Regions from separate parts of the Hydrogenophaga pseudoflava genome, predicted to be linked through region 4. Evidence: predicted binding sites of a transcription regulator. Region 4 holds the regulator's gene; each other region holds the start of a gene.
What was found. Region 4 encodes FNR, which switches genes on or off when oxygen is low (the NO sensors DNR and NnrR bind a similar motif). Its sites were predicted from a motif close to TTGATNNNNATCAA; they were not measured.
Positions count from the first base shown of each region.

Region 1: HPF_RS00800 (DUF3079 domain-containing protein) is a predicted target of FNR. The motif match lies at 907-920, and genes of this name have one in related genera.
Region 2: ubiM (5-demethoxyubiquinol-8 5-hydroxylase UbiM) is a predicted target of FNR. The motif match lies at 1,629-1,642, and genes of this name have one in related genera.
Region 3: HPF_RS05905 (fatty acid desaturase) is a predicted target of FNR. The motif match lies at 6,238-6,251, and genes of this name have one in related genera.

Region 1 is NZ_CP037867.1:163,280-170,489, reverse strand. Features, by position in the region: gene HPF_RS00810 (solute carrier family 23 protein) at 1-286, shown strand, start outside; gene HPF_RS00805 (hotdog fold thioesterase) at 290-715, shown strand; gene HPF_RS00800 (DUF3079 domain-containing protein) at 687-902, opposite strand; gene HPF_RS00795 (PilT/PilU family type 4a pilus ATPase) at 1,021-2,145, shown strand; gene HPF_RS00790 (hypothetical protein) at 2,164-2,496, opposite strand; gene HPF_RS00785 (cob(I)yrinic acid a,c-diamide adenosyltransferase) at 2,493-3,059, opposite strand; gene HPF_RS00780 (EF-hand domain-containing protein) at 3,273-3,575, shown strand; gene HPF_RS00775 (FAD-binding oxidoreductase) at 3,683-5,107, shown strand; gene HPF_RS00770 (tetratricopeptide repeat protein) at 5,228-5,806, shown strand; gene HPF_RS23595 (hypothetical protein) at 5,875-6,717, shown strand; gene sugE (quaternary ammonium compound efflux SMR transporter SugE) at 6,857-7,171, opposite strand.
Region 2 is NZ_CP037867.1:117,502-124,711, forward strand. Features, by position in the region: gene HPF_RS00535 (histone deacetylase family protein) at 1-162, opposite strand, end outside; gene ubiM (5-demethoxyubiquinol-8 5-hydroxylase UbiM) at 384-1,592, opposite strand; gene HPF_RS00545 (Spy/CpxP family protein refolding chaperone) at 1,716-2,345, opposite strand; gene HPF_RS00550 (MerR family DNA-binding protein) at 2,511-2,972, opposite strand; gene HPF_RS00555 (heavy-metal-associated domain-containing protein) at 2,969-3,169, opposite strand; gene HPF_RS00560 (heavy metal translocating P-type ATPase) at 3,296-5,578, shown strand; gene HPF_RS00565 (peptidoglycan-binding domain-containing protein) at 5,597-7,021, opposite strand; gene HPF_RS00570 (lysozyme inhibitor LprI family protein) at 7,066-7,210, opposite strand, start outside.
Region 3 is NZ_CP037867.1:1,194,782-1,201,991, forward strand. Features, by position in the region: gene HPF_RS05875 (aromatic ring-hydroxylating oxygenase subunit alpha) at 1-458, shown strand, start outside; gene HPF_RS05880 (adenosine deaminase) at 473-1,480, shown strand; gene HPF_RS05885 (glycosyltransferase family 39 protein) at 1,552-3,096, shown strand; gene HPF_RS05890 (BMP family ABC transporter substrate-binding protein) at 3,170-4,243, shown strand; gene guaD (guanine deaminase) at 4,318-5,592, shown strand; gene dcd (dCTP deaminase) at 5,630-6,199, shown strand; gene HPF_RS05905 (fatty acid desaturase) at 6,370-7,210, shown strand, end outside.
Region 4 is NZ_CP037867.1:3,129,162-3,136,371, forward strand. Features, by position in the region: gene hemN (oxygen-independent coproporphyrinogen III oxidase) at 1-396, opposite strand, end outside; gene fnr (fumarate/nitrate reduction transcriptional regulator Fnr) at 574-1,293, shown strand; gene HPF_RS14975 (hypothetical protein) at 1,372-1,665, opposite strand; gene HPF_RS14980 (FixH family protein) at 1,714-1,950, opposite strand; gene ccoG (cytochrome c oxidase accessory protein CcoG) at 2,044-3,417, opposite strand; gene ccoP (cytochrome-c oxidase, cbb3-type subunit III) at 3,556-4,470, opposite strand; gene HPF_RS14995 (cbb3-type cytochrome oxidase subunit 3) at 4,501-4,638, opposite strand; gene ccoO (cytochrome-c oxidase, cbb3-type subunit II) at 4,650-5,351, opposite strand; gene ccoN (cytochrome-c oxidase, cbb3-type subunit I) at 5,365-6,810, opposite strand; gene ccoS (cbb3-type cytochrome oxidase assembly protein CcoS) at 6,878-7,015, opposite strand; gene HPF_RS15015 (heavy metal translocating P-type ATPase) at 7,061-7,210, opposite strand, start outside.

The sequences.
Region 1 (7,210 bases), 1.9 Mb from region 4:
TTTCAGTCCCAAGTTCGGCGCCCTGATCCAGGCGATTCCGCTGGCCGTGATGGGCGGCGTGTCCATCGTGGTGTTCGGTCTGATCGCGATCGCCGGCGCCAAGATCTGGGTCGACAACAAGGTCGACTTCTCGGACAACCGCAACCTGCTGGTCGCGGCCATCACCCTGGTGCTGGGCACCGGCGACTACACGCTCAAGTTCGGCGGCTTCGCGCTGGGCGGCATCGGCACCGCCACCTTCGGCGCCATTCTGCTGTGGGCGCTGATCGGACGAAAGAAGGCCTGAACCATGGCACGTGTGTGGAAGCAACCCATCTCCTGCGAGATCCTCACCGCCGTCAGCCGCGGCACGGCCAACGAGCATCTGGGCATGGAATTCCTGGAGGTGGGCGACGATTTCATCACCGCCCGCCTGCCGGTCGACCGACGGACCATCCAGCCCTACGGCCTGTTCCACGGCGGCGTCAGCGTGGTGCTGGCGGAAACGCTGGGTTCCTGCGGCGCCGCGTTCAGCGTGCCGGAAGGCTACCGCGCGGTGGGCCTGGACATCAACGCCAACCACCTCAAGGGCGCCACCAGCGGCTGGGTGACGGGCACCGCGCGGCCGGTGCACATCGGCCGCACGACCCAGGTCTGGCAGATCGAGCTGAAGAACGACGCCGGCGAACTGACCTGCGTCTCGCGCATCACGATGGCGATTCTTCAACCCCGCTGAGCGGGGCTCCGGCCTCCGCTTCGGTGGGCGCCTCCCACGCCGCCCAGTCCGGCCCGAACAGCTCGGCCGGGTGCTGGGTGCGCTCCGAGCCGTTGCCACACAGCATGCTGTTCGCCGCGCAATAGCGGTCGCAGCCCCAGCAGTTGCGCTCGGGGTGGGGCGGGTTGGCGGGAAAACGCTTGCTCATGGTGTTGATGCACATCAGTGTGCCCCGGTCCGGCCGGAAGGGAACTGACACAGATCAGAAGTGGTCAAGACAGGGCACCGGCGGCCGATAAGGAAATAAAGCCGTCCTTTTCCTGACCATGGACCCCATCTTTCCCTCGCCCGAAGACGACCTCAGCCACTACCTGTCGGCCATGGTCACGCACGGGGCGTCCGACCTGTTTCTCTCGGCCGGCACCCCGCCCGCCCTCAAGGTGCATGGCGTCATGCGGCGCCTGCAGGAAGACCCCCTGAACCCGGAGCGCATCAAGCGGCTGGCGTACTCCGCGATGCGCGAGTCGCAGATCCGCGAGTTCGAGGCCACACTGGAGTGCGATCTGGCCGTCGCCATCAACGGCCTGGGCCGCTTCCGGATCAATGTGTTCCGCCAGCGCGGCGAGGTGGCCGTGGTGGTGCGGCACGTCAACGCCCGCATTCCCTCGCTGGAGACACTCAAACTGCCGGCGTCGATCAGCCGCCTGTCCATGCTCAAGCGCGGGCTGGTGCTGATCGTGGGTGCCGCAGGATCGGGCAAGTCGACCACGCTGGCGTCGCTGATCGACCACCGCAACCAGAATGCGGCCGGCCACATCCTGACCGTCGAAGACCCGATGGAGTTCGAGCACAGCCATGGCAAGTCCATCGTCGACCAGCGCGAAGTCGGTCTGGACACCAAGTCCTTCGACGAGGCCCTGCGGCACGCCATGCGCGAGGCGCCGGACGTGATCATGATCGGCGAGATCCGCGACCTCAACACCATGCAGCACGCGCTGGCCTACGCCGAGACCGGTCACCTGTGCCTGTCCACGCTGCACGCCAACAACGCCAACCAGGCGATCCAGCGCATCCTCAACTTCTTCCCCGAGGCGGCCCACAGGCAGGTGCTGATGGACCTGTCGCTCAACCTCAAGGGCGTGGTGGGCCAGCGCCTGATCCGCGGCGTGCAGGGCAAGCTGGTGCCTGCGGTGGAAGTGATGCTGCTGTCGCCCTATATCTCTGACCTGATCCAGAAGGGGCAGGTGGACGACATCAAGGATGTGATGGCCAAGAGCAACGAGCAGGGCATGCGCACCTTCGACCAGTCGCTCTACGACCTGTACACCCAGGGCGAACTCACGGCCGAGCAGGCGGTGGAGCACGCCGACTCGCGCACCGACCTCTCGCTGCGCATCCGGCTGAACAGCGGCCAGCGGCCCGACACGGCCGGGCTGCACATCGATACCTGACCGCCGGCCGGCGGCGGTTCACACCGCCCGTTCGCAGCGGCCTTGCGACTGGGCCAGGCCGCGGAAGTCGCTCTGCCAGGACAGCCGCGCCACGTCGATCTGGATGCGCTCGTTGTCCAGCGCGGTGAGGATGACCGTGCCATTGACCGCAAAGCTGTGCACCGGCACGCCGTCGATGCCGACCGCACTCACACGCTGGTCGTCGTAGCTGATCTCGACCCGGCGCACCCAGATCTCCCGCGCCGGCGCGTAGACCGCCTCGCAGACCAGGCCGACGCGGCTGGCGGCGGCCGCGACCACCCCGGGCGCCGCGAGCACCAGCGCCAGTGCCATGAGCAGCAGCGGTTTCACTCCTGGCCGCCCTGCTGCAGCCGCTCGCTTTTCCAGTACACGTCGTCGCCGCCGTTCATGCGGTTGAGCACACGCGCGAGCACGAACATCAGGTCGGACAGGCGGTTGAGGTACTGGCGCGGCGCCTCCTTGATGGCCTCTTCGTTGCCCAGGGCCACCAAGTGACGCTCGGCGCGGCGCGCCACGGTGCGGCACACATGGGCCTGGCTGGCGGCGCGGTTGCCGGCGGGCAGGATGAACTCCTGCAGGCGCGGCAGCTGTTCGTTATAAGTGGCCAGGGCCTCGTCCAGCGCCAGCACGGCCTCGGGCTTGAGCAGCTCGTAGCCGGGGATGGACAGCTCACCACCAAGGTTGAACAGCTGGTGCTGGATCTCGACCAGCAGCGTGCGCACATCGGCCGGCATGTCTTCGCACAGCAGCAGGCCGATGTGGGAGTTGAGTTCGTCCACCTCGCCCATCGCGTGCACGCGCAGGCTGTTCTTGGACACGCGGGCGTTGTCGCCCAGACCGGTGGTGCCGGCGTCGCCGGTGCGGGTTGCAATTTGGGATAGGCGGTTGCCCATGGAGGTCTCCTGCTGCCGCGGCGCACCTGTTGCGCGCCGCACCGGACCATTGTCCGTGAAAGCCGGCGACGGGGGCATGGTGCTGTAAGCGAAGGCTCACAAATGTGTCTGAGGCAAGCAGAGCATGCGTGCGGAAACAGGCGGCAAAAACACTGGCCCCGTGGGGTCATCGACGGTGCAATGGGCGTCCCTTCAACATTCAAGGAGCGACCCATGTCCCGACGATTTGTCCGTCTCACCTCGTTCGAAGCCCGCAGCCTGCTGCTGATCGCCGGCGTCACCCTGGGGGTGGCCGGCAGCGCCTACGCGCAGAGCACCGCCGCCCCGGCCAAGCCCGCGGCCACCGACACCGAGATCACGGCCGCCTTCACCAAGGCCGACAAGAACGCCGACGGCAAGCTCAGCAAAGACGAAGCCACCACCCTGCCGGCCCTGGCCGCCAAGTTCGACAGCGCCGACGCCGACAAGGACGGCACGATCAGCGCGGCCGAATTCGGCAAGGCCATGAAGATGTGATGTACCGGGTGGGGGCAGTCCCGTGCGCGCTGTTCGCGGCGGGACGCCCGGTCTACACTGCCGGCTGATCACGGGCGCGACAGGCCCGCACCGACCAGGAGACCGCCATGAACGCCCCCACCACCGCCTCCCACCTCGCGCCCGAGCTTTCGCTGCGCGAGGTGCCCCCCGCACTCATCCAGGCCCTGCAGTCGCGCTTTGGCGCCCGCTGCTCCACCGCCCAGGCGGTGCGCGAGCAGCACGGCCGCGACGAGTCGATCTTCGAAGTGCCGCCGCCCTCGGCCGTGGTTTTCGCCGAGTCCACGCAGGACGTGGCCGACGCGGTGAAACTGGCCGCGCAATACAAGGTGCCGGTCATTCCCTTTGGCGTCGGTTCCTCGCTCGAAGGCCACCTGCTGGCCGTGCAGGGCGGCATCAGCATCGACGTCAGCCGCATGGACCAGGTGCTGTCCATCAACGCCGAAGACCTCACCGTCACCGTGCAACCCGGCATCACCCGCATGGGCGTGAACAACGCGGTAAAAAGCGAAGGCCTGTTCTTCCCCATCGACCCGGGCGCGGACGCCTCGATCGGCGGCATGACCGCCACCCGCGCCAGCGGGACGAACGCCGTGCGCTACGGCACCATGCGCGAGAACGTGCTGGCGCTGGAAGTGGTGACCGCGCAGGGCGAGATCATCCGCACCGGCACGCGCGCCAAGAAATCCTCTGCCGGCTACGACCTCACGCGCCTGATGGTGGGCAGCGAAGGCACGCTGGGCGTCATCACCGAAATCACGCTCAAGCTCTACCCGCTGCCCGAGGCGATCTCGGCCGCAACCTGCTCGTTTCCCACCATTGAAGCGGCGGTGCGCACCGTGATCCAGGTGATCCAGCTGGGCGTGCCGATCGCGCGCTGCGAGCTGATCGACGCCAACACCGTGCGCATGGTGAACGCGCACAGCAAGCTGGGCCTGCGCGAAGAACACATGCTGCTGATGGAATTCCACGGCTCGCCCGCGAGCGTGAAGGAGCAGGCCGAGACGGTGCAGGAGATCGCCGGCGAGTTCGGCGGCAACGCCTTCGAATGGGCGACCACGCCCGAGGAGCGCACCCGCCTGTGGACCGCGCGGCACAACGCCTACTTCGCCGCCATCCAGAGCAGGCCCGGCTGCCGCGCCATCAGCACCGACACCTGCGTGCCAATCAGCCGCCTGGCCGACTGCCTGCTCGACTCGGTGGCCGAGGCCGACGCCAGCGGCATCCCCTACTTCCTGGTCGGCCACGTGGGCGACGGCAACTTCCACTTCGGTTACCTGATCGACCCGGCCAAGCCCGAGGAGCACCACACCGCCGAGGCGCTGAACCAGAAACTGGTGGCGCGCGCGCTCGACCTGGAAGGCACCTGCACCGGCGAACACGGCGTGGGCCTGCACAAGATGGACTTCCTGCGCCGCGAGGCCGGCGACGGCGCCATCACCGTGATGCGCACCATCAAGCGCGCACTGGACCCGGACAACATCCTCAACCCGGGCAAGATCTTCGCGCTCTGAGCCCGGCACCTCCTCCACGCAGGGGAGCCAGCGGTCCGGAGCCCGAGGGTCGGGCCGCTGTGCAGCAAGAAAATGGCGCTGTACACTTTTTTCTTCTGTCACACCCCTGCAGGCGGTCCCATGAAACAACTCTGCCTTTCCCTGCTGCTGGTGTCTTCGGCGGCCTTCGCCCAGGACACCATCCGCATCTGCGACGCCAGCGGCTGCTCCGACCGGCCGCGCAACACCGCGACCTTCGAAGCCGAGCTGGCCGCCCAGCCCGACCCGGCCCAGAACCCCAAGCTGCTGGCGCTGGAGGCCATGGCCGCCAAGGACCCCCGCGCGGCCTACGACCTGGGTCTGCGCTTCTTCCGCGGCGATGGCGTGAAGAAGGACAGCTACCTGGCCATCAAGTGGATGCGCGACGCCGGCGAGCGCGGCGACTTCAAGGCCGCCCAGGCCCTGGGCCGCTTCTACCTGTTCGGCCTGGAAGAAATGGGCTCCGATCCCGTTGAAGCCGAGCGCTGGCTGATGATGGCCGCCGACAAGGGCGACAAGGAAGCCAAGAAGCTGCTCACCCAGGCGCGCAAGGCCAAGGAGCAGGCGCAGACAGACTACGAATGGCGTGAAACCGTGCGCAAGAACGGCTGGGTGGCGGGCTGGTACAGCGGCTACGCCTACCGCACCTACTGGCGCGACGGCCGCTGGCACTACTATTGACCCCCCCGGCGGGCCGGCTCATCCAAAGCGGCCTGCCATGTTTTTTGACTGACACCAGGAAGGTATCCATGAAACTGAACACCACCCCCTCCCGCGTTGCGATCGCCCTGGCCCTGGGCCTGACGCTCACCGCCTGCGGCGGCGCGGGCGGCGGCCGCGTGACCACCGGCTCCAGCCCGACCGCCGCCACCGGCGCCGCCGCCGGCGGCACCAGCGTCGGCGCCAACGAATCGCTGGAGCGCTGCGCTTCGCCGCTGGGCACCCTGGCGGTCGACGACGGCCGCGGCAAAGAATGGTGGGGCAGCTTCGGTGCCGCCACCCAGGTCACCACCATCGAGCCGCTGATCCGCCTGGCTGTGGCCCAGTCCAACTGCTTCGTGATCACCTCGATCGGCAACAACAAGACCGAGAGCAAGATCTCCGCCATCACCGACAAGCAGCGCAACTCGGGTGAGTTCCGCGCCGGTTCGCAGCAGCAGAAGGGCCAGCGCGTCGCGGCCGACTACTACCTCGAACCCGCGATCATCATCGACAACGAGTCGACCGGCCAGGTGGTCGGCGCGCTGGGTGGCCTGCTGGGTGGCCGCAACCGCAACCTGGCCGCCATCGCCGGTGGTCTGGAAAGCAAGGCCTCGGTCGTGACGCTGACCATGTTCGACATCCGCTCGGGCGTGCAGATCGCGATCTCCGAAGGCAACGCCACCGCCACCAACTACGGCGCGGCCCTGAGCGCGTTCGGCCCCAGCGCGGCCGGTTCGCTCGGCGGCTTCTCGCGCTCGCCGGCCGGCAAGGCCACGGTGGCCGCGTTCACCGATTCCTACAACCAGATGGTCATCGCCCTGCGCAACTACAAGGCACAGGAAGTCAAGGGCGGTCTGGGCAAGGGCGGCCAGCTGAAGGTGGGGAACTGATCTCCCCTCCTTCGCGCAACGCAACCAGATAGAGGCTCTCCGGTGAGAGCCGACAGGTCCGCCCCAGTCAACGACTGGGGCGTTTCTTTTTCAAGAGGGGAAGGCCCGTCCCAGCCGTGGCCTCTCGATGCACGACGCTCTACGTCGTCAGCTTCAGCCCCACGATGCCCGCGAGGATGAGGCCCACGCATGCCAGCCTGCCGAAGGTGGCTGGTTCGTTGAAGAGGAGCATTCCCAGAACGACCGTGCCCACGGCCCCGATGCCCGTCCACACCGCATAGGCGGTGCCGACAGGCAGGGTGCGCATCGCCAGGCCGAGCAATGCGACGCTGACAACCATCGCGCCGATCGTTCCTGCCGTTGGCCAGAATCGCGTGAATCCTTCGGTGTACTTCAATCCAATTGCCCAGCCAATTTCAAAAAGGCCGGCAACAACCAGAAAGAACCAAGTCATGGAGCGGCTCCCTGGTACAGGCGTACCAGACTGCGGGTC
Region 2 (7,210 bases), 1.8 Mb from region 4:
TTCCTCGGTGGCCAGCGGCGCGTCGTAGGGGACCATGTAGTCCAGCAGCCCCTTGACCAGCAGGTGGTCGTTGATGGCACCCAGGCGCTCCGGGCACTCGGGGTGGTGCGCGCCCATGTCGTGGCGGGCGCAGTCGGCGTGGCTGATGAAGGCGGACAGCATGGTTCGGGTCTCCTCGGGCGGCGGATGCCTGCCGGGCGACTGCGCGCCCGTGCAGATTGACTTGTGTCAATCTAGACCCGAAGCCTGACGGCTGCCTTGACGCAACGCAACCAGAACAAGCAGGAACCCCTTGGCCCCTTTCCAGAATGCGGCGGAACTGGCTTCGCCAGGCCGCTCGCATTGCCCCCTGGGGGGTGACGCCGAAGGCGGCGCGGGGGGGGTTAACGGAGCCCGGTGAGAGAGGCTGCGACCGCCCGTTTGAACGGCGTGAAACGCTCCCCGAGTTCCACCATGCCGCGGCGCAGCCAGCGTGCGGGCACGTGTTCGCGCGTGTAGAGGGTCGCCACGGCGTGGGTGGCCATGTAGAGGCCGCGCGCCGCGCGCTGGTGGACCAGCTGGTAGCGCTCCAGCAGCTGCGGTGAGGCGATGTCCTGACCGCTCTGGTGGGCCTGGATCAGCGCCTTCGACAGGGTGTCGATGCTGCGCAGGCCGAGATTGAAGCCGTGCGCCGTCACCGGGTGCATGCCGACCGCGGCGTCGCCCACGACGGCGAAGCGCTGAGCCACGAAGCGCCGCGCCCACACCCCCACCAGCGGGTAGGCGTGGCGCGTGCTGACCAGACGCATGTCGCCCAGCTGGCCGCCGAAACGGCGCGTCATTTCGAGACCGAAGGCAGCCTCGTCCAGGCCCAGCAGCGGCTGGATGGCCTGGTGCGGCAGGGTCAGCACCACCGAGGAACGCGGACGGCCGCTGACCGGGTCGGGGTTCATCGGCAGCAGGGCCAGGGTCTGGCCGTGGTCGAACCACTCCCAGGCGGTCTCTTCGTGCGGCCGCTCGTGGGTCATGTTGCAGACCAGCATGGTGCGGCCGTAGTCGTGCATGTCGGCGGCGATGCCCATGGCACGGCGGGTGCTGGAGTGGCGGCTGTCGGCGGCCACGATGAGACGGGCCGACAGGGTCTCGCCGCTGGCCAGGGTCAGGCGGGCCGACTGGGCGTCGGTCTGGATGCCAGTGACCTGCTGGCCGCAGCGCAGCTGGGGCGCCGGCCCCTCGCCGTCGCCCATCGCGGCCTCGAAGGCGGCGCGGCGGATGTGGTGGTTGGCAACCAGGAAGCCCAGCTCGGACTTCGGGCTGAGGTCGTGGCCGATGCGCATGCGCGACTGCGCCCTGCCAAAGCCGCCGTCGAGCACCAGCGCGTCCTTCAGCGGCGCGATGTTCTCGTCGCCGAGCCGCGGCCACAGGCCCAGCTGGCGCAGCTGTTCGGCGCTGTGCTGGGTCAGCGCGATCTCGCGGCCGTCAAAAGCGGGTTTCTGCAGCGATTCGAGGGGGCTCTGTTCGATCAGGGTGGTGCGCAGGCCGCTGCCGCGCAGCGCCCGGGCCAAGCTCAGGCCGGCCGGCCCGGCGCCCACGATGAGGAGGTCGTGTTCCATGGCGCGGCAGCTTACGTGTGTGCCACGGCCACGGGATTGACTCAGGTCAACGGGCACAAAAAAGCCCCGGCGAACCGGGGCTGTGAGGGCTGAGGAGAACCGTTCAATGAAGGCTGTGACGCATCAACTGGCCTTGGCACCGGGGCCGTCGCAGCCCATGCCGCCCATGCCGCGGTGGCCACCGTGGCCGCCTTTGCCGCCCATGCGGTGTTCACCCTTCATGCCGGCGCGGTGGAAACCGCCGTGGGCCTGGGTGTCGAACACCTTCTGCTGCTCGGGCGTGAGCGCGGCGTAGAAAGTCTTGACCGCCTCGATGCGCTTGGCCATCGCGGCATCGCGCTCGGCGCGCAGCGCCTGCATCTTGTCCAGGCGCTGCGGCGTGGTCAGCTGGCTCCAGTCTTCCCGGGCCATACCGGGCGCGCCGGCCGGCGGGTTCGGCACGGTGCCGGCGACGTAAGCGTTCCAGGCGGCTTCCTGCGAGGCGGTGATCTTCAGGGCCGACTTGAGCTGCGCCTGGTGCTCGGCGTGGCGCTTGGTCATCTGCTCCAGGCGCTGGGCGCGGCGCTCTTCCCACTGCTTGCTGTCGGCTCCGGCCTGGGTCCCCTGGCCGCGCTGGCCCATGTGCTGGGCGTGCATCTGCGGGTCCATGCCGTGGTGCTGGCCCATGCCCTGGGCGATGGCGGTGGCCGAGACGCCTGCGATGCCGGCGAGGATGGCGGCGACGACGAGGCTGCGTTTGGCGAAGGGTTTCATGCGTAGGCTCCTTGAGGTTGAGGGGGCGGACACCGGGGCGGGATGCCGGGGTGCCATGGGTTCAGTGTCATACCCCCGTGTGTACCGTTGTCTGCCCTTGTGATGCTGTCCGGTAAAGATTTGTTCCAGTACCGGCGCGCTGGGGAGCAGGGGGTTTGATCCTCGTCAAGGATGGGCCAGGTCGTCCAGGATCGGGCAGTCGGGCCGCTCGTCGCCGGGGCAGTGGCACAGCAGGGTGTGCAGGCTGCGCTGCATGGCCTGCAGCGCCTCGATGCGCTGGGCCAGGTCGTCGTGGTGCTTCTGGGCAATGCGCTTGACGCTGGCGCTGCTGCGCCGCCGGTTTTGCCACAGGCCGACCAGCTCGGTGATGGCATCCAGCCCGAAGCCCATGTCGCGCGCGCGGCGGATGAAGCGCAGCGTGTGCACGTCGGCCAGGCTGTACTGGCGGTAGTTACTGCCGGTGCGCGCCACCGCGCCCAGCAGGCCCAGCGACTCGTAGTGGCGCAGCATCTTGGGCGAGATGCCCGAGAGCTGCGCGGCGGTGCCGATGCTGACCGGCCAGCGGATGGCCGCGTCCTGAACGGCGTCGCTGTCCGAGACCGGAGTGCCGGCCGGATCGGATTTCATGCGGCGACCTGGTATCCCTCTTCCCGGATGGCGGCCGCCACCGCTTCGCGCGGCTGGGCGGTGTTCACCTCGACGAGGTTCTGCGCGCGGTCGATCCTGACCTCGGCCTGCGGGTCGAGGGTCTTGATGGCCGTCTGCACGGCGCGTTCGCAGTGGCCGCAGGTCATGCCCTGCACGGTGAAGGTCTGTTGGCTCATGGAGTGGCTCCAGTGGATTGAAAACAGCGCAATGATGCACCTTGACATGGTGTCAAGGTCAAGTGGCCTCGGTGGATACACCTTGTGGCTTGACCTTCCCATGGGGGTAAACCTTATGCTCACCCCATGAACTCAGTCACGATGGAATTGAACGACGACACCTGCCAGATCGACCTGGGCATCGGTGGCATGACCTGCGCCTCCTGCGTCTCGCGCGTGGAGAAGGCCCTGCGCAAACACCCGGGCGTGGAGGCGGCGACGGTGAACCTGGCGACCGAGTCGGCGCGCATCGTCTACCGCGGCAGCGACGCCACCCACGCCGCGGCACTGATGCGGCGCGCGGTGCGCGACGCGGGCTACGAGCCGCGCGCGATGGACGCGCCCGAGGTGGAACAGGAGCGTCTGTGGGGCCTGCCGCTGGACCTCTGGCCGGTGGTGATCGGTGCATTGCTGTCGGCGCCGCTGGCCCTGCCCATGGTGGGCGACCTGTTCGGAAAACACTGGATGCTGCCGGCCTGGATCCAGTTCCTGCTGGCGACGCCGGTGCAGTTCTGGCTGGGCGCGCGCTTCTACAAGGCCGGCTGGCACGCGCTCAAGGCCCTGACCGGCAACATGGAGCTGCTGGTGGCCATCGGCACCACGGCGGCCTGGGCGCTGTCCACCTGGCTGTGGTTCAAGGCCGAACCTGGCGAGATGGTGCACCTCTACTACGAGGGCGGCGCGGTGGTGATCACCCTGGTGCTGCTGGGCAAGTGGCTGGAGGCGCGCGCCAAGCGCCAGACCACCGACGCGATTCGCGCGCTGCACGCGCTGCGGCCGGAAAGGGCCCACCTGGTGCCCGATGGCGTCAGGCGCACCGAGATGAGCGATGTGCCGGTGGACGAACTGCTGGCGGGCGACATCGTGCGCGTGCTGCCCGGCGAACGTTTTCCGGCCGACGGCGAGTTGCTGCTGGGCGAGACCCAGGCCGACGAATCCATGCTGACCGGCGAGGCAATGCCGGTGGCCAAGCGCCCAGGCGACCGCATCACCGGCGGCTCGCTCAACGGCGAGGGGTCGGTCGAGATCCGGGTGAAAGCGGTGGGCGCGCAGAGCGTGCTGGCCCACATCATCGCCCTGGTGCAGGACGCGCAGGCCGGCAAGGCGCCGGTGCAGCGCATGGTGGACCAGGTGGCGGCGGTGTTCGTGCCGGTGGTGCTGGTGATCGCGCTGGTCACGCTGGCGGCCTGGCTCTGGACCGGCGCGCCGATGGAGGACGCCCTGCTGCACGCGGTGGCGGTGCTGGTGATCGCCTGCCCCTGTGCGCTGGGCCTGGCGACGCCCGCGGCCATCATGGCGGGCACCGGCGTGGCGGCGCGCCACGGCATCCTGATCAAGGACGCACAGGCGCTGGAGATCGCGCACAAGGTGGACACCGTGGCCTTCGACAAGACCGGCACGCTGACGGTGGGAAAACCGCGCCTGCTGCTGATCGAGGCGGTGTCCGGGGCCGACGAGGAGGCGGTGCTGGGCGCGGCGGCGGCGCTGCAGGCGCAGAGTGCCCACCCGCTGGCGCATGCGGTGCTGGAGGCGGCCACGGCGCGCGGCCTGGTGGTGGCGGCCGACGGGGCCCGCGAGGTGCAGGCGGTGACCGGCCGCGGCACGCTGGGGCAGATCAAGGGCGTGACGCTGGCGCTGGGCAGCCTGCGCTGGATGGACGAACTGGGCGTGCCGCTGGGGCCGCTGGCGCTGTCGGTGCACCGGCACCAGGCCGATGGCGCCACGGTGTCGCTGCTGGCCAGCCGTGCGGGCGAGGACCAGCCCTGGTCGGCCCTGGCCCTGCTGGCCTTCGGCGACGAGCCCAAGCCCGGTGCGGCCGGGGCGCTGGCGGCGCTCAAGGCCCAGGGGTTGAAGACCTACATGGTCTCGGGCGACAACCGCGGCGCGGCCGAGGCCATGGCGCGGCGGCTGGGCATGGACGTGGACGGCGGTGCGGTGATCGCCGAGGTGCTGCCGGGCGACAAGGCGGATATCGTCAAACGCCTGCGCGAAGAAGCGGGGGCCGGTCACACACACACCGTGGCCATGGTGGGCGATGGCGTCAACGACGCCCCGGCCCTGGCCGCCGCCGACGTGGGCATCGCCATGGGCAGCCGCGAAGGCGGGTCCGACGTGGCCATGCACGCGGCCGGCATCACCCTGATGCGCGGCGACCCGGCGATGGTCCCGGCGGCGCTGGACATCTCGCGCCGCACGGTGAGCAAGATCCGGCAGAACCTGTTCTGGGCCTTCGCCTACAACGCGGCCGGCATCCCGCTGGCGGCGCTGGGCTACCTGAGCCCGGTGCTGGCCGGCGCGGCGATGGCGCTCAGCTCGGTCAGCGTGGTGAGCAACGCGCTGCTGCTCAAGCGCTGGAAGCCCGGGCGCTGAGGCCGCGTTGGCCGCGGGTCACTGCCGCATGGCTTCGGCCGTGCGTTCGGCCACCGGGCTGGACGCGGCTGGTGCCTCGACCAGGGGTCGCGCAGGCAGGTAGCCGTCGAGCGCCTGCCGGGTGTCCAGTTCGCGCATCTGGCTGAAGCCGTTCTGGAACAGGATCTTCTGCCCGTCGTTGCGCAGCTGGACGCGGGTGACCTCGCCCAGGGCGGCGCGGTGCTCCAGCAGGTAGTGGTGCGACGACTCGGCGATGCGGTCGATCTGGGCGTCGCTGAACCGGCCATCCGTGCGCAGGCCGTCGACCATGCGCTGCAGGGAGGCCGAGCTGGTGGCGTCCAGCGCCGGCGCAATGCCCAGCGCCTGCAGGGTGGGGTGGTCGCCAAAGCCGGTCGGGGCCAGCCGGTTCTCGCGCTGGAACTCGGTGAGCAGGCGCTCGGTGCCCGCGCCGAAATCGCTGTCGTCCTTGAGGGACTTGCCGTTGCGCTGCAAGGCTTGCTGCAGCAGCCGGACCTCGTTGCCCTGGTCCCCGCGGTCGAGCACCGAGGGGTCGTTGACATCGCGCCGGTAGGCGGCGAGGGCGGTCTGGATCTCGGGGATGTTGCGCTCCTCGGAAGGGCGGTAGCGGTCGCTGGCGACCTGGCGGTGCGCGGCTTCCATCGCCAGCGCGTTGCCGGGCTTCTGGAAGTTCTCCTGGTACTGGCGGGCGAGTTCGCCGGCTTTGGGCCCTGCGAAGTAGCTCACGGCCGCTTTCTGCTGGTCCACCGCTTGCATGAAGCGTTCGTAGTCTGCACCGTCTCGCAGGGCTGCGACGAGCTTGTTGTAGGTCTTGGGGCGCTGGTTCTCTGCCTTCGCCAGCACACACATCACTTCCAGCTTGCGGTCATCGGGAATGCGGGCGCCATGGCGATCCAGTGCGTCCTTGGCGTCGTCTGCAATGGCCTGGACCTGTGGAAAGTCAATGTGTCTGTGAATCCACTGCTGTCCTTCTGGCGAGCTGGCCCAGACGTTGATGGTGTCCCGGTGTTCGGCGGAGATGAACCGGATCGACGGGTTATTTCCCTCGCCGTTGCCATGGCTGAGCAGGTCCTGGCGCAGCGTGGACAGCCCGGCCGCGTTGTCCGGAAACGGGTGCTTGTTGGCTTTGGCGTAGGCGGCCGCTTCTGCAATCACGGCATCGACGTACGTGGTTTCGCCCGCCTTGAGCGTCCGGCTCTCTATCGAGCCCAGCGGCCAGGTGCCGCGCTGCCCGAGATCGACCTGGATGGTGCCGATGGAGTAGCCGCTGTTGTCGGCGACCTTTGAGATGTCGCCCCACTGGCTCGGAGTGACGCCAGCCACGCTCAGCCGGTAGGAGCTGTTGCCGCCCTCTGTCCCCCGACCGACGACGAAATAGACGGCGCCACTGCGCTGGATCGGGTCGTTGATATCGATGTATGCCATGTTGTTCCTCCCTGCGAGCTCTGCCTGACGTTGGTGTTCTGGGGTCAGTTCAGATCAAGATGCAGTTGCAGCTGCTGCCGGCGCTGTGCGATCCACCGGATCTCGTTCGTCGAGACGGACAGATCCGAACTGCCGCCCTGCGGGTAGTAGACCGACGTGGCGAAGCCTCGCTCGTTGTCCAGGAAGGTG
Region 3 (7,210 bases), 1.9 Mb from region 4:
TGGACACTGGCCGGGTGGACGAGGACGCCGATGGTGTGCATGCGCGCGAATGCAAGGCCTGGCAGCCCAGGGGCTACGCAGGCGCGGAAGAGGGCGGCTGGGTGGCCTACCGCTACGAGGTGCCACACCCCTTCGCGGCCATCCTGCGCAAGGACGCGGCCGAGGGCGACCCGGTCAGCAATGCCATCGCACTGTTCATCCGCCCCGACGGACCGGAAGCCTGCACCGCCTGGTTCGCCATGGCCACGCTGGGCGACCTGAGCGACGACGAAGAGCTGCGCGCCTTCCAGGACGCGGTGTTCGCGCAGGACAAGCCCATCGTCGAATCGCAGCAGCCCCGGCGCCTGCCCATCGGCAAGGACGGCGCCATCCCCGAAGTGCATGGCCCCGCCGACCGCATGTCCAGCGCCTACCGCCGTTACCTGGCCCGCACCGGCGTCTCGCTGGGTGTGTGCTGAACCGAAAGGACCCCATGAACGCCATCGAACTCGCCCGTGCCATCCCCAAGGCCGAACTGCACATCCACATCGAAGGTTCGCTCGAACCCGAACTGATCTTTGCCCTCGCGCAGCGCAACGGCGTGCCGCTGGCCTACCCCAGCGTGGAGGCGCTGCGCGCGGCCTACGCCTTCACCGACCTGCAGAGCTTCCTGGACATCTACTACGCGGGTGCCAGCGTGCTGCTGAAGCCGCAGGACTTCCACGACATGGCCTGGGCCTACTTCCTGCGCGCCAAGGCCGACAACGTCGTCCACACCGAACTGTTCTTCGACCCCCAGACCCACACCGCGCGCGGCGTGCCCATGGCGTCGGTGATCGAGGGTCTGTCTGGTGCCTGCAAACGTGCGGAATCCGAGCTGGGCATCAGCTCGGCGCTGATCCTGTGCTTCCTGCGCCATCTCAGCGAGGAAGACGCCTTCGCCACGCTGGAGGCGGCGCTGCCGTACCGCGGGCACTTCATCGGCGTCGGGCTGGATTCGAGCGAAGTCGGGCACCCGCCCGAGAAATTCGAGCGTGTGTTCGCGCGCTGCCGCGAACTGGGCCTGAAGCTCGTGGCCCACGCGGGCGAGGAGGGGCCGCCCGAGTACATGTGGCAGGCCATCGACCTGCTGAAGGTGCAGCGCATCGACCACGGCGTGGCGGCGCTGCAGGACCCGCTGCTCATGGCCGAGCTGGCCCACACCCGGATGCCGCTGACGGTGTGTCCCCTGTCCAACGTCAAGCTCTGCGTGGTGAAGGACCTGCGCGACCACCCGCTGAAAAAGATGCTGGACGCCGGCCTGTGCGCGACGGTCAATTCGGACGATCCGGCCTACTTCGGCGGCTACATGAACGCCAATTTCGAACAGACCGTGCAGGCCCTGGACCTCAGTCGCGAGGACGTGGTCCAGTTGGCGCGCAACAGCGTGGAGGCCAGCTTTGTCTCCGAGCAGCGCCGGAGTGAGATGTTCGACCGCATCGCCGCGTGCGCTGTGGGCTGAGGCCGCCTTAAGCGTTTCCAAAGTGTCGCGACCCACAATTTCGCCCATTCGTTTGGCGAAGGAGTGGGGCGGTGACGATTCGCAAGACGGGGCTGCCGTGGCAATGGTTGCCTGTGCTGGCCGTGCTGGCCTGGGCCCTGTTCCTCAGGCTGGACTACTTTGCGCCCGGGCGTTCCCTCTGGCTCGACGAGGCGATGCTGGGGGTGAACATCCAGCGCCAGAGCCTGCTCGGGCTGGTGCAGCCGCTGCTGTACGACCAGGCCGCACCACTCGGATTCCTTCTGCTCCAGTGGCTGATTCACCACCTGCTGGGTGGCTCCGACGACCTGTTGCGGGTGGTCCCTCTCCTGGCCGGTCTGGCCCTGCTGCCGATGGTGTTCCTGCTGGCGCGCCAGGACGGCAGCAGGCCCTTCGCCTGGTTGGCCCTGGCGCTGGTGGCGCTGGCGCCGGAGCATGTGCGCTACAGCAGCGAACTCAAGCAGTACTCGCTGGATGCGCTGGTGGCGGCGTATCTGATGTGGTGTTTCGGCGAGGCACTGAAGCAGCCAGCCGAGTCGCGGGCGCGCACACGGCTGGCCCTGTCCGGTGCGCTGGCGGTGTGGTTTTCCCATCCGTCGGTGTTCGTGCTGGCCGGGCTGGGCGGCGCGGTGGTGTTGCTGCACTGGCGCGAGCTGCGCGCCCCGTCGTTTCTCCGCTCCTGGGGCGGCGTGGCCGCCGCCTGGGCGATCAGCTTCGTGGTGCTGTACCTGCTGCACCTTCGTCATGTGGCGGCCAACCCGTCCCTCATCGACTTCTGGCGCCGCAGCTTCGCGCCGCTGCCGCCCTGGTCGCACTGGGGCTGGTACCGCGCCAGCCTGTCGGGCGTTCTGAACCATCTGTTCTCCATGCATGCGGGAGTGCTTCCGTCGGTGCTGCTGCTGCTTGGGATCGCGTCGCTCTGGGTGCGCCGACGGCCCCTGGCCCTGGCCATGGTGCTCACGCTGGTGGCCACGCTGGTCGCCTCGGCGCTGTCGCGCTATCCGTTCCACGGGCGGTTCCTGCTGTTCATGATGCCCGCCGCTGCCCTGGCGCTGGCCGAAGGGGTGGAGCGCTGCCGTCAATGGCTGCGCGACTGGCACCCGGGGCTGGCAGGCAGCGTGTACCTCGGACTGGCCAGTCTGCTGCTGTTCCATGCCGTTGACCTTGACCGGCAGCATCTGCGAGACCACCCGGTGATGGAGGAAATCAAGCCGTTGATGAAGGAGGTGGCTGCCCACCGGCGCGCCGGTGACCAGATCTATGTGTACTACGGCGCAGTGCCCGCGTTCTCCTTCTACGCAGCGCGGTACGGGTTCGGCCCCGGCGAGTTTGTGGAAGGGACCTTTCACCGCTGGCAGCCCGAGCTCTACCTGAGCGAGGTCGATCGTGCGCTGGGCGCGGGCCGGACCTGGTTCGTCTTCAGCCACAACTGCAACCACTGCCGGCCGCGTGTCAGGGTCAACGAGCAGCGTTTCATCCTCGACCACGCGGACCGCCGGGGAGCGCTGATCGAACAACTGGACACACCCGGCACCACGGCCTACCTGTACGACCTCGGACCGCCACGGTCCGACCCGGGGCTGGCAGCACACCGGTAAAATCATGTTCCAGCGAGCCGGTGCTTCCCCGGCTCGTTTTTTTTGTCTCACGGAAGCCATGTAGAGGACCACCATGTACAAAAACCTCGCTGCCGCGCTCGCGGCCGCCTGTTTTTTCTCCCCCGCTTTTTCCCAGTCCACGGCACCGGTCAAGGCCGCGTTTGTCTACGTCGCGCCGCTGTCCGACGCCGGCTGGGTGCGCCAGCACGATCAGGGCCGCCTGGCCGTGGAGGCCGCGCTGCCCGGCCAGGTCAAGACCAGCTACGTCGAGAACGTGGCCGAGGGCCCGGACGCCGAGCGTGTGATCCGCGACCTGGCCATGCAGGGCCACCAGATCATCTTCACACCCAGCTTCGGCTACATGGAGCCCACGCTTAAGGTCGCGCGGGAGTTCCCGAACGTGAAGTTCGAATCGGTCACCGGCTACAAGACTGCGCCCAACGTGGCGACGTCCAATGCGCGCTACTACGAAGGCCGCTACCTCGCCGGCATCGCCGCCGGCCGGATGGCCACGCAGGCCGGCTACGTGGCGGGGTTCCCGATTCCCGAGGTGCTGCAGGGCATCAACGCCTTCACCCTGGGCATGCGTTCGGTGAATCCCCAGGCCACGGTGCGTGTCGTGTTCCTCGGTGAGTGGTTCAACCCGCCGCGTGAGCGCGACGCGGCCATGAGCCTGATGAACCAGGGCGCCGAGGTACTGGCCTTCCACACCGGCTCCAATGCGGTGATGGTGGCCGCGCAGGAGCGCGGCAAGCTGGCCGTGGCCTACCACTCCGACATGCGCAAGGTCGCACCGGACGCGCAGGTCGCTGCCGTCACCCACCAGTGGGGCGACTACTACACCCGCCGCGTCAAGGCCGTGCTGGACGGCAGCTGGAAGAGCGCACAGGTCTGGGGCGGTGTGCGCGAGGGCATGATCCGCGTCGACAGCTTCGGCAGCAAGGTGCCGGCCGCCGTGCAGGCCGAGGTGCTGGCGCGTCAGAAAGACATGGCCAACGGCCGGCTGACGGTATTCGCTGGGGGCAAGACGGGTGTGAAGGACAACGAGGGCAAGACCATGATCGCCGCCGGCCAGTCGCTGGACGATGGCGCCATCCTGGGCATGAACTGGCTGGTCGAGGGTGTGGCCACGAAGCTGCCGCGATGACCCGCGCCGCCAAATGGTGACTATGTGGCAGGCGCTATGCTGCCGGTCCCTGGAGCCGCTAAGCTCCGGGGGCGATGAAAGCCTACCGTGCCGCCCTCCTGAGATTCGATGACCAAGGCCTGCCGCTCTACGACAGCGACGGCCTGCTGGTCGTCGGCCCCGATGCTTCCGGTCGCAAGGTGGTGCGCGCCGCGGGCAGCCACGACGCACTCATCGACCGCTTGGCCGGTGTCGCTGTTGAAGACCTGCGCGGCCACCTGATCGCGCCCGGTTTCATCGACCTGCACGTGCACTACCCGCAGACCGACGTGATCGGTGCACCGGCCTCCGGCCTGCTGCCCTGGCTCGAGAACTACACCTTCCCGCACGAGAGCCGTTTTGCCGACAAGGCCTATGCCCGTGGCGTGGCCGAGTTTTTCTTCGACGAACTGGCGCGCCATGGTGTGACCACCGCGCTGACGTTTGCCACTTCGCACCCGGTCTCGGTGGACGCCGCCTTCGAAGCCGCCCAGGCGCGCGGTCTGCGCTTCATCACCGGCAAGGTGCTGCAGGACCGCCACAGCCCCGACGGTGTGCGCGACCAGACCGGGCAGAGCCTGGCCGACACCGAGGCACTGATCCGGCGCTGGCACGGTGTCGACCGCCTGGGCTACGCCATCACCCCGCGCTTCGCCCCCACCAGCAGCGACGCGCAGCTGCGCGGTGCCGGCGAGCTGGCGGCGACATACAGCGATGTGTGGATCCAGTCGCATGTGGCGGAGAACCGCGACGAAGTGAAATGGGTGGCCGAGCTGTATCCGCAGGCCCGCAGCTACCTGGGGGTGTACGGCGACTTCGGCCTGCTGCGCGATCGTGCGGTCTATGCCCACTGCATCCACCTGGACGCTCACGACCGCATCCTCATGCGCGAGACCGGTGCGGCGGCGGCCGTCAGCCCCACCAGCAACCTGTTCCTGGGCAGCGGCTTCTTCGACTACGCCGCCGCCGACGCGGCCGGCATGCGCTACGGCCTTGCCAGCGATGTCGGTGGTGGCACCAGCTTCTCGCCCTTCCACACCATGCTGGCGGCCTACTACGTGGGGCGCGAGGGCCATACCAAGCCGGGCCTGAGCCTGACGCCCGGCCAGCTCTGGTGGCAGCACACGGCCGGCGCTGCGCGCGCACTGGGCCTGGAGGGGGTGGTGGGCAACCTCACCCCGGGTCATGAAGCCGATTTCGTGGTGCTGGATCCGAAGGCCACGCCGCTGCTGGAGCGCAAGACGGCACAGGCCGATTCACTGGATGAGCTGCTGTTTGCGCTGATCGTGCTGGGCGACGACCGCCTTGTCGCAAAGACCGTGACGGCGTGATCCTTACAATCTGCGGCTTACCTCCGGAGCACGCAGCATGAGCATCAAGAGCGACAAATGGATCCGCCGCATGGCCGAGCAGCACGGCATGATCGAGCCTTTCGAGCCGGGCCAGATCCGGCAGAACGCCGCGGGCCAGAAGATCGTCAGCTATGGCACCAGCAGCTACGGCTACGACATCCGCTGCGCACCCGAATTCAAGGTCTTCACCAACATCCACAGCACGGTGGTGGACCCGAAGAACTTCGACGAGAAGAGCTTCGTCGACATCAACTCCGATGTCTGCATCATCCCGCCCAACAGCTTTGCGCTGGCGCGTACCGTGGAGTACTTCCGCATTCCGCGCAGCGTGCTGACCATCTGTCTGGGCAAGAGCACCTATGCCCGGTGCGGGATCATCGTCAACGTCACGCCCTTCGAGCCCGAGTGGGAAGGCTATGTGACGCTGGAGTTCTCCAACACCACGCCCCTGCCCGCCAAGATCTACGCTGGTGAGGGCTGTGCCCAGGTGCTGTTCTTCGAGAGCGATGAGGTCTGCGAGACCAGCTACAAGGACCGGGGCGGCAAGTACCAGGGGCAAGTGGGCGTGACCTTGCCCAAAACCTGAGACGGCGTTCTCTAGACGGAAAAACCCATATTTTCGGCTTGACTTTTGTCAGGCAGGTTTCATCGCTGCCCGATAAAATCAAGAGGTTTGTCCGATTCCACCCCAATCCGGTGCGAAATTGCCCTTCCAAATGATGCCCGTCTGCCGGGCGCCCGCTTTTCTCGACCAGCATGTCCGAATCCACCTCCGCCGCTTCTTCGCCTGAACCGATTCCCCTCGGGCAGCCCCTGCCTCACCGCAAGGTGATCCGGGGCTGGCTGACGCCGATCGCCGAGCAGCGCACGGCCATGGGCATCGTTCTGCTGGCCGTCGACTGGGCGGTCTTCCTGGCGCTCATCGTCGGCACGGTGCTGCTGGACGCCTGGTGGGCCAAGCTGCTGTGCGGCCTGGCCGCGGGCTTCGTGATCGGGCGCCTGTTCATCATCGGCCACGACGCCTGCCACCAGAGCTACACGCCGCACCGGGGCCTGAACCGCATCCTGGGCCGCATTGCCATGGTGCCCTCGCTCACCCCCTACAGCCTGTGGGAAGTCGGCCACAACGTGGTGCACCACGGCTACACCAACCTCAAGGGCGTCGACTTTGTCTGGGCCCCGCTGACCAAGGAAGAGTTTGAAGGCCTGACGCCGGGCCGCCGCTTCATGGAGCGCATCTACCGCAGCGGCTGGGGTCCGGCGCTGTACTACCTGGTCGAGATGTGGTGGAACCGCATGTATTTCCCGCGCAAGACCTACATGGGCACCAGCCGCCCCGAATTCACGCGCGACGGCGTGTTCGTGACCGTCTACGCCGCGCTGTGGATCGCCGCACTGATCGGTGCCGCCTACGCCACCGAACAGTCCGCCTGGGCCCTGGTGGGCTACGGTTTTGTCATCCCGTTCCTGTTCTGGAACGCGATGATCGGCTTCGTGGTCTACGTGCACCACACCCACACGGCGGTGCAGTGGCACGACGACAAGCACGCCTGGGCCAAGGCCGCGCCCTTTGTGTCCACCACCGTGCATCTGACCT
Region 4 (7,210 bases):
GATCATCGTCAGCAGATCTTCCAGCTCGGCGTCGGACAGGAAGGTCGGCGTCCCTCCTCCCAGATGCAGCTGGGACACGGCATGCCCCTTGCCGAAATGCTGCACCTGCAACTCCACCTCACGCGACAGATACCGCAGGTACTCCGCAGCCCTCTCGTGGTGCTTGGTAATGACCTTGTTGCAGGCACAGTAGTAGCAAACGGACTCGCAGAAAGGAATATGGACGTACAGCGACAACGGCAGCGCGAGCGAGCCTGCCCGACGCTGTTCCAGCGCCTGGATGTAGTCGCTCTCCGTGAACGCTTCTACAAAGCGGTCCGCGGTGGGGTACGAGGTGTAGCGGGGCCCCGGGATGTCGAATCGCTTGAGCAATTCGTCTGAAATGGCGTGACTCACAAACAATTCTCCAGTTCTCAGCGCGAATGTGCACCAAGGCAGAAATCGCACCCTTGATCAAGATCAAGGGCCGTCCAAGCCCCGGGTTTTCCCCCATGCGTGCAACGAGGATGAGCGCGCCCGCCTTGCTGGCACTTGTGGCCATGCGTTAAGCTTCGGGAGAAATCTGGAAGATTTATGGACATTCACAGCATCAAAGTCGCCTGTTCCAGCTGCAACCTTCGGGAGTTGTGTTTGCCAATGGGCCTCAATCCCGAGGAAATGGGCAAGCTGGACACCGTGATCTCCACGCGCAGGAGGATCAAGCGGGGAACCGCGCTGTTCAACACCGGCGACAAGTTCACTTCGCTCTACGCAGTGCGCTCGGGCTTCTTCAAAACCTGCGTGACCACGGCCGATGGGCGAGACCAGGTCACCGGCTTCCAGATGACCGGAGAAATCATCGGCATGGACGGCATCGTCAGCGACCGCCATTCCTGCGACGCGATTGCGCTTGAGGACGCCGAGGTCTGTGTGATGCCGTTTGACCAGGTCGAGGAACTCTCGCGGGAGTTCACCACACTGCAACACCATGTCCACAAGATCATGAGCCGGGAAATCGTCCGCGATCACAGTGTCATGCTGCTGCTGGGCAGCATGCGTGCCGAGGAACGTCTCGCAGCGTTCCTTCTCAATCTCGTCCAGCGTCTGCATGCACGAGGTTTCTCGCAGTCAGAGCTCATCCTTCGGATGACCCGGGAGGAGATTGGAAGTTACCTGGGCATGAAGCTCGAGACCGTGAGCAGGACTTTCTCGAAGTTCGTTGAGGAAGGCACCATCGAAGTCAAACAACGCTACGTACACATCAAGAACACCGATGCACTCAAGCAGATCGTGAACCCTCAGAGCTGCCGTTGAGTCTGGGCGTTTGAACGAAAGAAACCCCGCTTGGGCCCAAGGCCTGAGCGGGGTTTCTCTTTGTGTGCAATCCGAGGGTTAGCCGCACCCGCCGTTGCGGGCGCAGTCCCGGGGGCGCTCCGCTTCGGGAACCGGGCAGCGGTTGACTTCGAACGGAGACATGGACAACAGGGTGGTCAGCGCGCTCGATGCCATGGTGACGCCCCAGAACACAAAGAACGCCAAGGTGTAGATGGCTTGGCGAGACAACTCCAGGGGGCTGCCGAACCAATGGAGATCACCAGGGTCGACCATGGCGAAAACAACCATCTCAAGCACAGCAGCCACCAGAAAGGCAGGCCAGGCTATCCACATCCACCGCTGAGCATTCATGATGCGTCTCCTTCACTCCTGTGTTGTCACATCCGGCGGTGTGGCGTCCTACTTGGAGGGTGCCGCCGGGACGACGGGAGAGGCGGCGTGATTGCGGGCCTGATGGGCCGGCTGCAACTTGGCCATCGCATCGACCTTGGCCTGCCCTTCCAGCCGCTGAGCCGCCGCAAGATCCCTTTCGTAGTCGGACTTGTTGAGCACAGGGTCCGGATTCTTCACCGCGATGACCACGGTGACCAAGCCGGCAACGATCACCAGCAAAGGACCTCCCACCACCATCCACATGTGCGGGACTTTCCACCAGGGCGTGCTTGGCGCGCGGTCGACTGGACGAGGTATTGCTGACATGACTTGTTCCATAAGGCGTGTAATTTCAGTTTAGCGCGGAACGATGAAGACCGCCTTCTCCACCACCTCGGACGCATCAGCGGCGGTGGACCGGACGGTGAACCGTATCGGGTGCGACCCGGCGGGCGCGGCGTTGGGCGGGAGCTGCACCCGCACGGCGGCGGAACGCACTTCCGTGGAAAGCACTTCCACCTCGGTTTCCGACGCGATCATCACGCCCTCAAGACCGTCGACGCTGATCTGGTAGCGCTGCGGCGACTCGGTCGCATTCATGATCTGCAGGCGGAACACGTTTTCGATGCGCCCCTGCTCCACCATGCGCGCCAGCGCGCCACGGTCGCGAATCACATCAACTTTCAGCGGCGTGCGCAGGAAGAGGCTGACAAACACAGCCAGGGTGATGACCGCCAGAACGCTGGAGTAGACGAGCACCCTGGGACGGAAAGCGTGACGGACCATCTGCTCACGGGTCCAGCCCTTGGCCATGCCGTTCTGCGTCGAGTACTTGACCAGTCCCCGCGGATAGCCCACCTTGTCCATCACCTCATCACAGACATCAATGCAGGCACCACAGCCAATGCATTCGTACTGCAGTCCATTGCGGATATCGATGCCCGTTGGACAGACCTGCACGCAAAGCGTGCAGTCGACGCAAGCCCCAAGGCCCAGGGCCTTGGGGTCGGCTTTCTTCGAACGTGCTCCGCGCGGCTCCCCACGCGCCTTGTCGTAGGTCACGATCATCGTGTCCTTGTCGAACATGGCGCTCTGGAAGCGGGCGTAGGGACACATGTACTTGCAGACCTGCTCGCGCATGAAGCCCGCGTTGCCGTAGGTCGCGAAGCCGTAGAAGAAGATCCAGAAGGTCTGCCAGGGCCCCAGTGAAGCGGCCAGGCTCAGACTCGCCAGTTCCCGGATGGGTGTGAAGTAGCCAACGAACGTGAAGCCGGTCCAGAGGGCGAACAGGACCCACAGGGCGTGTTTGAGCGAACGCTTGCCGAACTTGCGGGCGTCCAGGCTCGATTCGTCCAGCCGGATCCGCGCCGACCGGTCCCCCTCCACCTTCTTCTCGATCCACAGAAAGATCTCGGTGTAGACGGTCTGGGGGCAGGCATAGCCGCACCAGAGGCGACCGGCGACCGCAGTGAACAGGAACAGCGCCAGCGCGGAGATGACCAGCAGTCCTGTCAGGTAGATGAAGTCCTGCGGGTAAAGGACCAGACCAAAAATATAGAAGCGGCGCGCTTCGAGATCGAAGAGCACCGCTTGGCGGGCGTTCCACTCCAGCCAGGGCAATCCGTAAAAGATGATCTGGGTGAACCAGACCAGCGCCCAGCGCCACTTTGAGAACAACCCGGACACCGAACGGGGATGGATCTTCTTTCGCGAGGCGTAGAGGGAAACCATCACCTCATCGTCCTCCGGGACACCTTTCGGCGTCTCGGGAACGATGGGAATCACGGGAGGCTTAACGGTACTTGTGGCGTCTGGCGCTGGAGAACTCACGGATGACCCGGCGGGAGAGAAGTAACTGGCTTCAGTCCATCACTGCTTGGAGGCAGGCTTGTTGGACAAACCCCAGACATAGGAAGCCAGCACGTTGATCTGAGCTTCGTTCAGCAGCGCGGCCTGCGGCGGCATGTGGTTGTTGAAACCATTGTTGACGGCACGAATGATCGCCTCTTCGCCCCAGCCATGCAGCCAGACGCCGTCGGTCAGGTTGGGCGCACCCACCGCTGCCATGCCTTTGCCCTCGGGGCCGTGGCACGCCGCGCAAGCTGCGAACTTGGCCTTGCCCTGCGAAGCACGAACCGAATCGCTCGGACTGCCGGAGAGGCTGAGCACGTAGTGGGCCACGTCCTTGACGTCTTCAGGACCACCCACAGCCGCAGCCATCGGGGGCATGACGCCGGTACGACCCTGTGCAATCGTGGTCTTGATGTAGGCGTGATCGGAACCACCCAGCCAGTCGCCATCGGCAAGGTTGGGGAAGGACTTGGCGCCGCGGGCGTCGGAACCATGGCACTGGGCGCAGTAGTTCATGAACAGGCGCTCGCCAATAGCCATCGCCTGGGCGTCGGCCGCGATCTCCTCCGGCTTCATGCCGTTGTACTTCGCATAGATCGGGGCAATGGCGTCCTCGACCTTTTTCACCTCTGCGGCGTGCTGCCCCTGGGACGACCAGCCCAGGGCACCCTGGAACTTGCCAAACATCGGGTAAAGGGCGCCGTACACGAGGGCAAAGACCACGGTGATGATGAACAGGTACACCCACCATTTGGGAAGGGGGTTGTTCATCTCACGCAGGTCACCGTCCCATACGTGTCCCGTGGTGTTGTCGGCGTGGGTGGCAGCCTTGGTCGTGCCGCTGATGTACAGCAGCACCGCGCAGGCGATGATGCTGACGAGCGTGATACCGGCCACGTAGAGGTGCCAGAAGTCGCTGATGAAGTCGCTCATGATGTTTTCTCGTGTTCGTTCCGCAATCGCTCAGTCGTCCTGGAAAGGCAGCTGGGCCGCCTCCTCGAAATCGCGCTGATTGCGTTTGGACCAGGCCCAGACCAGGATGCCGACAAAGGTCAGCAGGCTGATCGTCGTGACGATGCTGCGAAGATCGTTGATGTCCATGGTCTCGCCCCTTATTGGGTCTTGCCGTCGGCCGCCGGTGCTGCAGCCTCAGCCTCAGCCGCAGGAGCAGCGGCTGCAGGCGCGAGCTTGGCGGCACTGCGTGCGGTACCCAGCACCTGCAGGTAGGCGATCACGGCATCCTGCTCGGTCTTGCCCTTGACCTCTTCCACGGACTTGGCGATTTCTTCGTCGCTGTACGGCGCACCCAGGGTGCGCAGGGCCTTCATGCGGGCAGGAATGCCATCGGCGTCGACCGTCTTTTCGGCCAGCCAGGGGTATGCAGGCATGTTGGACTCGGGGACCACGTCGCGTGGGTTGTTCAGGTGGGCACGGTGCCACTCGTCGCTGTAGCGGCCACCGACGCGGTGCAGGTCCGGACCGGTGCGCTTCGAACCCCACTGGAAGGGGTGGTCGTACACGTATTCGCCGGCCACCGAGTAGGGGCCGTAACGCAGCGTCTCGGCTTGGAAGGGACGGATCATCTGCGAATGGCAGTTGTAGCAACCTTCCTTGACGTAGACATCGCGACCGGCCACCTGCAGCGCGGTGTAAGGCTTGAGACCTTCGATCGGCTGGGTGGTGGACTTCTGGAAGAACAGCGGCACGATTTCCACCAGACCGCCGACAGCCACCACGAGGGTGATCAGGACGATCATCAGGAAGTTGCTGGTCTCGATCCGAGCGTGTCCGCTCAGGTGTTCATTGCTGGCCATGTTGTTCTTCTCCTCAGGCGTGGGCAGGGTTGACGGCCATGACCGGGGCGTTGTGGGCCTTGCCCTGCAGCGCAGTCATGATCACGTTCCAGAGCATCACGATCATGCCGGTCAGGTACAGCACACCACCGACCAGGCGGATCACATAGAACGGGAAGGTGGCTTTCACCGACTCGACGAAGGTGTAGGTCAGGCTGCCGTCGGGGTTGACCGAGCGCCACATCAGGCCTTGCATCACACCGGCAATCCACATCGCAGCGATGTACAGCACGATGCCGATGGTGGCGATCCAGAAGTGCAGTTCGATGGCGGGCACCGAGTACATCTTCTTCTGGCCGAACAGGCGCGGGATCAGGTAGTACAGCGAACCCATGGACACCAGACCCACCCAGCCCAGGGCGCCGGAGTGCACGTGGCCCACGGTCCAGTCGGTGTAGTGCGACAGGGCGTTGACGGTCTTGATGGACATCATCGGGCCTTCGAAGGTGGACATGCCGTAGAACGACAGGGACACGATCAGGAAGCGCAGGATGGGGTCGTCACGCAGTTTGTGCCAAGCACCCGAGAGGGTCATGATGCCGTTGATCATGCCGCCCCAGCTGGGGGCCAGCAGGATGAGGGAGAACACCATTCCGACCGACTGGGCCCAGTCGGGCAGCGCGGTGTAGTGCAGGTGGTGGGGGCCCGCCCACATGTAGGTGAAGATCAGGGCCCAGAAGTGCACGATCGACAGGCGGTACGAGTAAACCGGACGCTCGGCCTGCTTGGGGATGAAGTAATACATCATGCCCAGGAAGGCTGCGGTCAGGAAGAAGCCCACGGCATTGTGGCCGTACCACCATTGCACCATCGCGTCCTGCACGCCGGCGTAGGCCGAGTAGGACTTGAACAGACTCACCGGCAGGGCCGCGCTGTTGACAATGTGCAGCAGGGCCACGGCGATGATGAAAGCGCCGAAGAACCAGTTGGCCACGTAGATGTGCTTGACCTTGCGGATGCCGACCGTGCCGAAGAACACGATGGCATAGGCCACCCAGGTCACGGCAATCAGCAGGTCAATCGGCCACTCCAGTTCGGCGTATTCCTTGCCGCTGGTGTAGCCCATCGGCAGGGTGATCACCGCCGAGACGATGACGATGTTCCAGCCGATGAAGGTGAACCACGCCAGCTTGTTGAGAAACAACGGTGTGTGGCACGTCCGCTGGACAACGTAGTAGCTCGTGGCGAACAGCACGCAACCGCCAAAGGCGAAGATCACGGCGTTCGTGTGCAGCGGCCGCAGGCGGCCGTAGGTGATCCATTCGATCCCCATGTTGAGCTCGGGCCAGGTCAGCTGGGCCGCGATGATGACGCCCACCAGCATGCCCACCACGCCGTAAATCACGGCTGCAATGGAGAACCAACGGACGACGCTGTCGTTGTAGACCGCCGGTTGGCCGGTCTTTGTTGTTACGGACATACAGAACTCCTCATTAATGCCACCGGCGAAGTGTCCACATGTAACCCAGTGAACGCCTTGACTTACGTCAATCGCCTCTAAGAATGCGCTCGCCCTCGCGCTCGACGTTGTCGAACTGACCGGCGTGCAGTGCCCACCAGAACACGCCGATGATCGCGAAGACCAGCACGATAGAGACGGGTATCAACAGATACAGGATGTCCATGTCGGCTCCTTGAAATAATCTCAATCTGAAACGCCAAGAGCCGGTTCAGGCGCCGGTCTGCTCACGCGGCGACGCGGCCAGCCGCAGCGCGTTGAGGATCACCAGCAACGAACTGCCCGCCATCCCCAGACCGGCCAGCCACGGCGGCATCCAGCCGACCAGTGCCAGAGGGACGCACACCAGGTTGTACAGCGC